DNA from 2 places in the Kribbella sp. CA-245084 genome. Region 1 is predicted to be linked to the other one. Evidence: riboswitches for the same ligand, from Rfam matches in the RefSeq annotation. Region 1 holds a riboswitch; the other holds the start of a gene.
The links. A riboswitch is a leader RNA that binds a small molecule or an ion and turns the genes downstream of it on or off. The one in region 1 is predicted to bind thiamine pyrophosphate.
Positions count from the first base shown of each region.

Region 2: another riboswitch for thiamine pyrophosphate. It lies ahead of ACQPYH_RS01045 (purine-cytosine permease family protein); the one in region 1 lies ahead of thiS (sulfur carrier protein ThiS).

Region 1 covers NZ_CP192053.1:873,942-879,904, reverse strand. Annotated here, with positions in the region: gene ACQPYH_RS04395 (DUF5937 family protein) at 1-65, shown strand, start outside; gene ACQPYH_RS04390 (glycosyl hydrolase) at 296-2,854, shown strand; gene ACQPYH_RS04385 (LacI family DNA-binding transcriptional regulator) at 2,851-3,852, opposite strand; TPP riboswitch at 3,901-4,012, shown strand; gene thiS (sulfur carrier protein ThiS) at 4,005-4,208, shown strand; gene ACQPYH_RS04375 (thiazole synthase) at 4,210-4,983, shown strand; gene ACQPYH_RS04370 (DUF6807 family protein) at 4,958-5,963, opposite strand, start outside.
Region 2 covers NZ_CP192053.1:208,468-214,430, reverse strand. Annotated here, with positions in the region: gene ACQPYH_RS01050 (cation:proton antiporter) at 1-398, shown strand, start outside; gene ACQPYH_RS01045 (purine-cytosine permease family protein) at 340-1,665, opposite strand; TPP riboswitch at 1,661-1,779, opposite strand; gene ACQPYH_RS01040 (alpha/beta fold hydrolase) at 1,796-2,458, opposite strand; gene ACQPYH_RS01035 (hypothetical protein) at 2,455-3,288, opposite strand; gene ACQPYH_RS01030 (DUF3152 domain-containing protein) at 3,319-4,161, opposite strand; gene ACQPYH_RS01025 (ATP-binding protein) at 4,211-5,404, opposite strand; gene ACQPYH_RS01020 (GTP pyrophosphokinase) at 5,554-5,963, shown strand, end outside.

The sequences.
Region 1 (5,963 bases):
GCAAGCAGGTGCTGTACCGCCCGACCGAGCTCGCCGCCCTCCTCACGGGAGCCGAGCTCAGCTGACACGGGCCGACCTCAGCTAACGCGGGACCGAGCTCAGGAAACGTGGGACCGAGCTCAGGAAACGTGGGACCGACCTCAGCTGACACGGGGCCGACCTCAGCAAAGGCGCCGGAAGCGGACAGTGGCGAGCTGTTGACACGGAGATCACCCACAGCGATAGTACAAATCGATTTGCATCACGTCGTGGCAGCCGACGTCTCACCTACACCGCCCTGATTCAAGGAGTCGGCATGAGACGTAGTCTTGCCATCGTTCTCGGAGTTCTCCTCCTCTGCTTCGGCACCGTCGCCCCGGCCCACGCGGCGACCCTCGCCCTCACTCCCCTCACCCTCGGCAACGTGTTCACCGACGGCCAGCAGGTGAAGATCGGCCTCAGCACCGACGCGTCGTCAGTCACTTGGTCGGCGGCCGACGTCAATGGCACCGTCGTCGCCACCGGCAGCCAAGCCACCGCGAGCACGCTCCAGGTCTCGGTCACCACCCGCGGCTGGTACAAGCTGACAGTCCAAGCAGGCACGGTCAGCGCACAAACAACCTTCGCGATCCTCAGCCCACTCAGTACGGCGTCGGTCGCCGGCCTCACCACCAATCGGGTCGGCGATTTCGAGAACACCGCGGAAGGCTGGACCTTCTACCCAGGCAGCGAATTCCCCGGCGCCACCGGAGGCTTCGCACTCGACACCACCGACAACCACTCCGGCACCAGCTCGGGCAAACTGTCCGGAAACTTCAGCGCCGGCGGAGCCTACGTGAGCGTCAACCGCACGCTCCCGTCGGTCAACGCGTCCAGCGTCAGCTTCTGGGCCAAGTCCCCGAACCTGACCTTCCTCACGTTCCGCATCACCGACTCCACCGGCCAGGTCCATCAGCAGCGCCTAACGTTGTCTGGGGCAACTGATTGGCAGCCGCTCAGCGTCGCCCGGTTCGACGGCGGCAAGCAGTACGTCCACTTCGGCGGTGCCAACGACGGTGTCTGGCACGGTCCGGCCAAGGGCCTCGAGGTCGTTCTCGACAAGGGCGCGATCACCGGCGCGACGAGCAGCAGCGTGAGCCTCGACGACTTCACCGTGAACGCGCAGTCCACCAAGCCGACGACGCCGCTCGGCGACTACGAGAGCGCGGCCGAGGGCTGGTCGTTCTACCCGGGCAGCGAGTTCGCCGGCGCGACCGGCAGCCTCACCTACGACACGACGAACCTGCAGGCCGGCGCGCAGTCCGCGAAGCTCTCTGGTGACTTCACGGGCGGCGGCAACTACGTCGCGATCCAGCGCACGATGACGCCGATCAACCTGACCGCCCTCAGCCTCTGGGTGAAGACGAGTCAGTTGTCGGCCATCGGTCTCCGGCTGACCGACGCGACCGGCCAGGTCCACCAGCAACGCCTCACGCTGTCGGGTTCGACGGCCTGGCAGCAGCTCAATGTCACCACCTTCAACGGAGGCGCCGGCTACCTGCACTTCGGCGGCGCCGACGACGGCGTCTGGCACGGGCCGGCGAAGGCGATCATGCTCACGCTGGACAAGAGCCTGATCATCGGCGGCGGTACGACGGCCTCCGTCAACGTCGACGCGGTCGCGGCGACCACGCCCACGACGTACAACGGGGTCGGCACGCACTTCGCCGGTTCCTGGGCGCCCGATGTGATCCCGCTGGTAAGTCAGGCCGGTGCTCGGACGGCGAGAGATGAGGCGTACTGGTCCGCCGCCGAGACCACAGCAGGCACGTACGCCTTCCCGGCCAAGGTCACGACGTACCTGCAGTCGTTCCAATCCAATGGGCTCGACCCGCTGATGGTCGCGGACTACGGCAACTGCCTCTACGACTGCCCCGATCAGCTCTTCAACGCGCCGTACACCGACGCCGGCCGGACCGCGTTCGCCAACTACGCCAACGCACTGGCGAACCAGAACCCGCAGGTCCACAACCTCGCGGTGTGGAACGAGTGGGACGTCAACGCAGCCGGTCCCGCCAACAAGACACCCGATAGCTACCTCGCGCTGCTGAAGGCGACGTACACGAAGGTGAAGGCCACCCATCCCGATCTCAACATCGTCGCCGGCGGCGACACCGACGTGACCCAGCAGGCCTGGTTCCAGACGTTCTGCCAGCTCGGCGGGCTGCAGTACCTCGACGTCGTATCCATCCACCCGTACAACTTCCTGCACGCGCCCGAGAGTCTCGGTACGGCGATCGATCAGGTGCGGGCAACGATCCGGCAGTACAACGGCGGTGTCGACAAGCCGATCTGGATCACCGAGGCCGGCTGGTACACCGGCTCCGGCAGCGCGGTCCCTGTCGACGAGCCGACGCAGGCGATGTACATGGCGCGCGAGATGCTCAACGTGCCCGGGCACGACGTCGACCGGTTCTACATGTACGACTTCAAGAACGACGGCATCGACCCGGCCGCGGCGGAGAACAACTTCGGGCTGGTTCACAACGAGGCCGACGCACTCGGCAAGTACACCCCCAAGCCGTCGTACGTCGCCTATGCCACAGCCGCACGGCAGCTCCGCGGCGCGACGTTCCTCGGCAAGGAGAACCCGGGCAACGGCCTGATCGACCAGGTCTACGCGGCGAACGACGGTACGCCGTTCCGCGCCATCTGGGCCGCGTCCGGATCCAACACGACGGTGACGGTCAACGCGACCGGCCCCGTCCAGGTCACGAGCCTCTACGGTCTGACCAGCACGATGACACCTAATGCGAACGGCCAGATCACAGTCACGGTAGGCGTCTGGCCGACGTACATCTCGGGCTCGACGGTGACGTCGGTCACCGCGCCCTAGGCGGATTCCCGCGGTACGACGGACGGCGCGAACAGAATGCGCTGCGGCAGGCTGGCGGCCGTCCCCTCCAGCCTGCCCAGCAGGACCCGGCCGACCGCGCGACCCTGCTCGCGCGGATCGCCCGCGATCGTGGTCAACGACGGCGAGATGAGCGCGGCAGCCTCGATGTCGTCGAAACCCATCACTGCAAGGTCGTCGGGAACCCGCAACCCGCGATCACGCGCGACGTCGAGTGCGCCGATCGCGACCATGTCGTTCGTGCACAGCACGGCCCGCGGCGGCTTGCGCAGTTCGAGCAGCTTCTGCAACCCCGCCGTACCGCCGGCACGCGAGAACTCCTCACGGACAACCAACTGACCGTTGAACCGCAGCCCGGCCGAGGTCAGCGCGCGCCGATAACCCTTCACGCGGTCGGCGGGCGGACCTTCACCGACAGGACCGGTGATGAAGCCGATCCGGTGATAGCCCCGGCCTATCAGATATCGCGTGGCGATCTCCCCCGCTGCGAGGTCGTCGGAAGTCAGTACGTCGATCCCCGCAGAGGCTCGACGCCCGCCCATCAGCGCCACCGGGATCCCCGCCTCGACGGCAGCCGCGACGTCGCTCGCCTTGCTGTAGTAGCCGGCGAACACGATCGCGTCGACGCTGCGAGTCACCATCCGCGCGACCAGATCCTTCTCGGCCGAAGGCGAGCCGTCCGTGTTGCCGATCAGCACCTGGTACCCGGGCTCGCTGACCACGTCGAGCAGACCGCGCGCGACCGACGGGTAGAACGGGTTCGTGATGTCCGGCACGATCAGCGCGATCGTCTGCGTCCGCTGCGTCCGCAGACTGCGGGCCAGCTGGTTCGGCTCCCAGCCGAGCTCGTCCATCACCGACCGCACCCGCGCCCGAGTCGCCTCCGAGACATGCCGCCGGCCCGACAGCACATGTGAAACCGTCGTCGGGCTGACTCCGGCCCGAGCAGCCACATCCGAGATCCCAACCCGCTTCGCCAAGACGGTCGCCTCCCCAGGCAGTTTCGGTCACGATAGCCACGCTATAATTGAGAAGTCCGCGGGAGCTCGCAGGGAGTGGGCTGAGAGGGTGACTACGCCGTCACCGACCGCTGAACCTGAATCGGGTAATTCCGGCGTAGGGAGGAAGCGCGATGGAATCCGTCTGGGTGAACGGTACGGCGATCGACGTACCGGCCGGCAAGTCCGTGGCCGAGCTGATCACGGAGTACTCCGATCGCACGACCGGTATCGCGGTCGCCGTGAATCAGAACGTGCTGACCAAGGCCGAGTGGGCGCAGACCGCGTTGCGGAGTGGCGACCGGGTCGAGATCGTCAGCGCGACGCAGGGAGGCTGAGATGGACGATCCACTGGAGCTCGGCGGACGGACGTACACGTCCCGGCTCATCATGGGGACCGGCGGTTCGGCCAACCTGGAAGTGATGGAGGAGGCATTGATTGCCTCCGGCACCCAGTTGACCACGGTCGCGATGCGCCGCCTCGGCACGGGGCATGAAGGCTCGGTGCTCGACGTACTCAAGAAGCACAGCATCGACGTACTGCCGAACACGGCCGGCTGCCACACCGCCGCCGAGGCCGTGCTGACGGCGAAGCTGGCGCGGGAGGCGTTGGAGACCGACCTGATCAAGGTCGAGGTCGTCGCCGACGATCACCTCCTGCTGCCCGACCCGTTCGAGCTGCTCGATGCCGTGGAAGCGTTGGTGGCGGACGGTTTCACCGTGCTGCCGTACACGAACGACGACCCGATCCTCGCCCGCCGGCTCGAACAGGCAGGGTGCGCGGCGGTCATGCCGTTGGCAGCACCAATCGGTTCGGCGCTCGGGATCCGCAACCCGCACAACATCGCGCTGATCGCGGACGCGGCCAACGTTCCGGTCATCGTCGATGCGGGGATCGGTACGGCGAGCGACGCCGCGCTGGCGATGGAGCTCGGCTGCGATGCGGTCATGCTCGCGACGCCAGTGACACGTGCGGAGAAGCCTGCCCTGATGGCCGCCGCGATGCGTGACGCTGTCTCCGCAGGACGAGCCGCACGCCTCGCCGGACGGGTCCCTCGCCGCTGGCAATCCGCGCTGGCGTCGTCGCCTACAACTGGTCTGCCAACGACTTAGCCTCGGCGAGTTCCACCGGCCGATCCAGCAGGAGCGCGGTAAGCGACAGCCTCAGCTCCTGGTTGGGTTGCAGCGTGAGCGGGCTGTCCCAGGCGAGCGCTGGGCACGCGCCGACGTACGAGTCGACGCGGAGGAACCACCGCCGTACGCCATCGGGCTGCACCAACAACAGACTCACGTCGCCCTGGACGAAGGCCAGCCACGGACTCGTCGAACCGAACGCGGCGTCGAGGCCCTCACCATCAGCTGAGAGCACCGTCGTCTCGGCCACAGGCAATCGCCAGAAGATCCCGCCGTACGCGGCGCCTTCTCGACCGGCCGTCGTCGGGTTCTCGATCTGCATCGAGCCGTAGCGCGCGGTCAGGACGCTTTGCCAGTCGAGTCGCCAGCCGCCGGCAGCGAGTTCTCCGGCGAGACGACGGCGTTCGACGAGCTGCGGCCGGCCTTGTTCGTCGTACCAGGTGATGTCGTCGATCAGCTCGTGATCGTTGGCGATGACGCCGCGGCTGCGTTGCTGACCGTGGTTCGTCAGCAGGGTCGGGCCCTGGTCGCGGACGTACGTCCGGCCGCCCCAGTGCGAGGTGCCGTTGACGACCGGTACGGCGAGCGAGACGCCGTAGTGATGCCGATGATCGACCGGGCTGACCTCGGTCAACGGGTGTCCGCCGAGCGTGCGGACCGGGTGCAGGTATGGCCGGGGCGCGTGCACTTGCGGCATCCGGCGTCCGAATTCGTACCGCGCGAGCATGCCCGAATCGCTCCCGAGCGCGAAGATGTCGCCCTGCTGCTGCCACCCGAGCCGACCAGCCGCCGTACCGCCGTGCAATCGCGGCTCCGGCACCGGCCCCGTGCTCGCACGCACCGCCAGCCGCAGCTCAGGTACGTCGTCCGCATCGCCGTTCGGTGCAGCGATCGACGCGTGCAGCCGCCGCCACGCCAGCTCCCCAAGGTCCTTCTGCGGCACGCGAACCGTCGTCAGC
Region 2 (5,963 bases), 670 kb from region 1:
TCGGCTACGGCTTCCTGATCCCCGTGTTCTTCGTGACGAGCGGTCTGCGGCTGGATCTGCGCGGGTTGTTCGACGATCCGGCGGCGCTGGTGCGTGTTCCGCTGTTCTTACTGGCGTTGCTCGTGGTGCGGGGCATACCGGCGTACCTCTCGGTGCGGACACTGGGTCGTCGGAGTACCGCCGCTGTCGCGCTGTTGCAGGCGACCTCGTTGCCGTTCATCGTGACCGCGACGCAGATCGGCGTGGTGACCGGGCTGATGACTCCGGTCACCGCCGCCGCGCTGGTCTGCGCCGGACTGCTGTCCGTGCTGATCTTCCCGGCGATCGCCCTCGTGCTGCTCAGGCAGCCTGCCGCCGACCGATCCGGCCGAGCAGAACCGCGGCCAGCATCGAGATGACGATCGAGGTGTACGTCGCGCCGAGCCAGGTCGGGACCGGGTGGTTGTTGAAGAGCGCCTGCTGTACGTCGGTCCAGAACGGGGACCAGCCGGCCACGGTGCCCGGGTTGACCAGCTGGTACCCGACGAATCCGATCAGCCAGGCGAGCGTCGGTTGCCAGCGGAACTTCGCCGTGCCGGACACGTCCCAGTTCATCTTGCTGACCACGAAGAAGTCGGCGATCGCGACCGCGAACAGGGGAATGAAGACCGAGCCGATCAGGTACAGGAACTGCGTGTAGTTGCCTAGGTCAACCATCAGCGCGAGCCCGGTAGCGAGCACACCGATCGCGACCGAGATCCACCGGCGGTCGATGTGGCCGATCAGGTTGTGCGTGGCCATGGTGGTCGAGTAGACGTTCGCGTACGCCTCGTCGACCTCGTCGACCAGCAGCACGAACAGAGCGATCGCGCCGGCGGGCAGGGTGACCAGTGCGGTGATCACGTCGTCGCTGTTGGTCTGCAAGGTGGCCACCGCGACGACTCCGAGGGCGTAGTACCCGATCGCTGCCAGGCCGTAGCCGAGTGCGGATCCACCGAAGGCAGCCTTGTTGGTGCGCGAGTGCCGTGTGTAGTCGGCGGCCAGCGGGGCGAACGACACAACACCCGCGGCGGCGAGGTCGACGGCCGGCCAGAAGCCGAACACGCTGTCCTGCGGCAGAGCGTGCACCGGCTTGCTGAGCACCTGCACGAACAGGTAGACCGACGCGATCAGCACCAGCCACACCATGAACTTCCGCAGGATCTTCACGCTGCCCAGCGGCCGGACCGCCATCGTCGTCGCGATGATCCCGGCCAGTACGACGAACAGCCAGCGCCAGCGTTCACTCGTCACCGCGACCGCGGCCTGCGAGATCACGATGATCTCCATCGTCGCCCAGCCGACGTTCTGCGCGATGTTCAGGATGGTCGGCGCGATCGAGCCGCGACGGCCGAACAACCCCCGCAGGCTCGCCATCGCCGGCGCACCGGTGTGCGACCCGAACACGGCCGCACCACCCAGCACGAGCGCCCCGATCCCGCAGCCGACGACGACCGCGAGCAGACCTTGCCACAGCGAGCCCGTGTACGCCGCCACGAGCGCACCGGTCACCGGGCCGAACAGCGAGATGCCGAAGTTGCCCCACAGCGTGAACTGGTCGAAGAACCCGAGCGTCCGCGGCGCATCGGTGGTGAGGACGAGCGGCGCCTCGGTCGAGCTGGCAGGACGAACAGCGGTATCGGTCATGAGTGACCCCAATCCCTACGCCGGCATTACCCGGTCAGGTTCAGGCGGTCGGCGACCCAAGCTGTCGCCCTCTCAGCCCGCGCGTGTTCGGTGCGAGCTCCCGCATAGGTTGTGCTTGGAGTCTAACGCGTCAGGTAGTTTCCGGCAGGGCGGCTGCTCGTTCTATGAGAGCGGCGAGCTCCGGACCGTTCGTGACAACCGGCATGTGCGCGCCGGTGGCGAAGGTCCGGGCCTCGCCGTGGCTCAGCTCGGCGAGCCGCTGGACCCACTCCGCCGTCGAGAGCAGGTCGTACTTGCCGCGGACGATGAACACCGGTGCCTTGACCTGCGAGATCACTTCGGCCAGGTCGTGATGCCGTGAGGCCTCGACCGCGCGGGCGATCGTCGGCAGCGTCGTCCGCGCGTACTGCGGGGTCACGGTCCGGATCAGCTTGGGCGAGTCCGGTACGGCGGATCCGAGCCAGCGCACCGTACGGTCGACCCAGCTGGACATGCGCGCGTCACCCGCCGGCGCGACAAGTACGACGGCGTGCGCGAGGTCGGCGTACCGGACTGCGGTCTCGACGACGATCTGGCAGCTGGCGGAGTGGCCGACGAGGACGGACCGCTCGCGGATCTTCTCGGCAAGGGCGACTGCCAGTGCGCGCGGGTGCAGGTCCTCGCGGGCGCCGGCCGGTTCGCCGTACCCGGGCAAGGTGACCAGGTGGTACGGCGTGACGAGATGTTCTACGGTCCGGGCGTACGACTCGGGGCCGAGGCCCAGGCCGGGCACCAGGACGACTGGTGCGCTCACTCCCAGGGCGCCTTGGCCGGTGGGCCCTGGACGACCGGGTTGGGCACGTCGGGCTTCAGTTCGCGGTACCCGAGGAACAGACCGACCGCGAGGATCAGCAGACCGGCACCGCCCCAGCCGTACGCCGTGGGCAGCCGGTCGACCGCGCCGTCGATGGATCCCAGGCCGGTGGTCAGCACCATGATCAGCCAGATCAGGATCGGTACAGCGGAGAGCGCGACCAGCCCGAGTCCGACCAGCTCAGCCGGCTCCGGCTGGCGGCCGGCCTTGCGACGGGCGAGTACGTCGCGGATCCACATGAACAGCGCGCCCGCGCCGACGACCACGAGCAGCAGTTGGCCGATCGCGTCGATCACGTCGGTGCGGAGCGGGTGGTTGAGTGGTGAGCCCGGTGCCTGCGAGATGTCGCGCAGCGAGACCCGCTGGACGGAGATGACGAGCAGACCGTAGAACCCGGCGATCACCGTGGCCAGACCGACGACCCGGGCGGCACGGGGGTCGCGCGGCTGCTCCCTTCCGTACACGGGGAGCTCGTGCGGCTCAGGGCTCGACGGTGCGCCGTACGGCATGCCGGGGCGGTAGCTGGGCGGCTGGGCGTGGTGCGGACCAGCCTGCGGGTGCGGCGGGACGCCGTACTGACCGGGTGGGGTGCCGTAGGGCTGGGGCGGCGCGTACGGGCCTTCGGCCGGCGGAGTGCCGCGGCCGGTGCCGTACGTGCCACCGCCGTACGGCGTGGGCGGGGGGTAGTGATGCTCCTCGCCGGGCTGCTGCTGCTCGGGCTGCTGGGGCTGATCGCCCCGGCCGTACGTCGGGAAGTCCTGTGACGACATTCGCTGCTCCCTCCCGTCGTACCTAGTTTCTCAGGTTGCCTTGATGGTGGGCCAGGCGTTCGGAAGACAGCCTGCCAGGCCTTTGGTCTGCTGCATCATCACCGGCGCGGGGGTCTTCGGCTTGGTGCAGGTCGAGTGCCCATGGCCGAGCGCGTGACCGACCTCATGATTGACCAGGTAGCTGCGGTACAGCTCGACGTTCCCGTTGTACGACGGGATCCCGTACATCCACCGCTTCGCGTTGAGCACCACGCGGTCCTCGACCCGGCAGGAAACCTCACCGCCGGTGTCGAGCGGCAGGCACAGCTTGTCGGTCAGCGCCGGCGTCGCGAGGATGATCCGGAGATCGGCGTCGACCTTGTCGGTCCGCTCGAAGCTCACCGGGTGCAGCGCCTGCCATCCGCGCGGGTCCGTCAGCGTCTTGTGGATCGCCGCGGCGACAGCGGCTCCGTTCACCGACAGCCCCTCCTCGATCTCGACGCGGTACGTCAGCTTGTCGCGCACGCCGCTCGCCTTGTTGAACCCAGGCACGACGGCAAGCTTCCCGGTCGACACCAGCACGTTCGGCTTCGCGTTCTTCGGCTTCCGCGTCAAGGTCGGTGCCGGCCGCAACGGAGTCGTGAACTTCTGCGTCGGGGTCACCACCGGCGTCGGCGTCGGCGTCGCACTGGGCGTCTCGACAGCCACAGGTTCGTTGGCCCCCGCAACCACCTCAGCCGCAAGGCTGGCCCGATGCGCCACATCCGGATGCGCCACCACCACGGTCCCCACCACAGCCAGGGCAGTCACCGCGAACCACTGCCCCCGGTACGACTTCCGCCGGCTATGCCGCCCACGCGTCCCCGCACGCTGGCCGCTCCGCCGGGTGGTCATGACACTCGACCCTATCGACTACCTGCCACCTCACGAAACCCCAGTTCCGTTAAGCCGTCCGCGTCCGGAGGAATTTTCCGAAGTGGGGGACGGTGAAGGCTACGGTTCCTCGTTCGGCGGAGAAGACTAGGCCTTTTTTGATCAGGCCGTCTCGGGCGGGGGACAGCGACTGGGGTTTGCGGTTGAGGGTGCTGGCTACTTCGGCGGTAGGGACGGAGCCGTCGTCGACGCCGATGCCCAGCTCGGCCATCGCGCGCATGTACTCGCGTTCGGCGGGCGTGGCACGTTCGTACCGCGAGCCGAAGAACCCGACGGTCAACTCGGCAGACGCCTCGGGAGCAGCTACAGCGACGTCCTTGATGGTGATGGGTGAAGTCGGCGCGTGGTCCCAGGTGGAGTGTGCGAAGGCCTGCACGAAGTACGGGTAGCCGTCGGTCTGGGCGTACAGCTCGTCGAGCGCCTCCTCGTCGTACTGGACGCCTTCGCTCTCCGCCGGCACCATCAGCGCGCGGTCGCACGCGTCACGCGCCAACCGGTCGACGCGGACATACCGGAACAGCCGCTCGGAGTACGACTTGCTGGCCGACAGTACGGCGGGCAGATGCGGCAGCCCGGCACCCACAACAACCAGCGGCGCGCTCTGCTGCGAGATCTCGTGACAAGCGGCGCACAGCGCGGACAGGTCGTCCGGACTGATGTCCTGCATCTCGTCGATGAACAGCCCGACCCCGACAGACAGGTCACCAGCCAGATCAGCAGCGTCGGTGAACAGCTCGATCAGGTCCATCTCCAGGTCACCGGAGTCGGCCCGCCCCTTCGCCGCGGCCACGTCCACCGGCGGATGCCACCGGATCCCCTTCCGGTCCTCCGCTCCGGTCCGCAGCGCAAAAGCCTTCAGTACGGCGCTGAACTGGTCGACCCGCTCATCGTCGCGGTGCCGATGGCCCAGCTCCCGCATCGCGGTGTGCAGCGCCTGCGCGATCGGCAGCCGGATGCTCTGCTCCGGCCGTGCCTCGATCTTCCCGGTGCCCCAGGCGCGCTTGATCGCCTGCGAACGCAACGTGTTGAGCAGCACCGTCTTGCCCACGCCCCGAAGTCCGCTGAGCACCAGGCTCCGCTCCGGTCTGCCTGCCGCGACCCGCTCGAGGACCACCTCGAACTGCCGCACCTCGATGTCGCGTCCGGCCAGCTCAGGCGGCCGCTGACCGGCGCCGGGCGCATAGGGATTCCGGATCGGATCCATGCTTTCACTGTATGAGCCCGTCTAGCGTTTTCCGTAGATTGACCAATCAAGGACCAGAGCGTGTCGCGAGGGCTCTCTACAACTTTCTAGCAAAATAACTAGAAAGCGATAGACAGCACGAGCGACCGGAAGACCACTATGGTTCCCGCATGGTGGAGCAGGCGGGGGTGGTGTACGAGCGGGTGCACCAGCAGTACGTCGGTGGCGCGCGCAAGCTCGAGGCGCTGATCAACGAGCTGATCGGTGAAGAAGAGGGCATCAACTACCTGACCGCTACCGCCCGTGCCAAGGACCCGGAGTCGTTCGTCGCGAAGGCGTCGAAGTCGCATCCGGACGATCCGAGCAGACCGAAGTACGACGACCCGCTGAACCAGATCACCGACCTGGTGGCGGCGCGGGTGATCACGTTCCTGGTCGAGGCGGTGGACCGGGTGTGTGAGGTGATCGAGGAAGAGTTCGAGATCGTCGAGCACACCGACATGGGCGCCCACACCCGGGCGCAGGGCGTGTTCGGGTACGCCAGCAAGCACTATCTGGTCCGGCTGAACGCACACCGCCG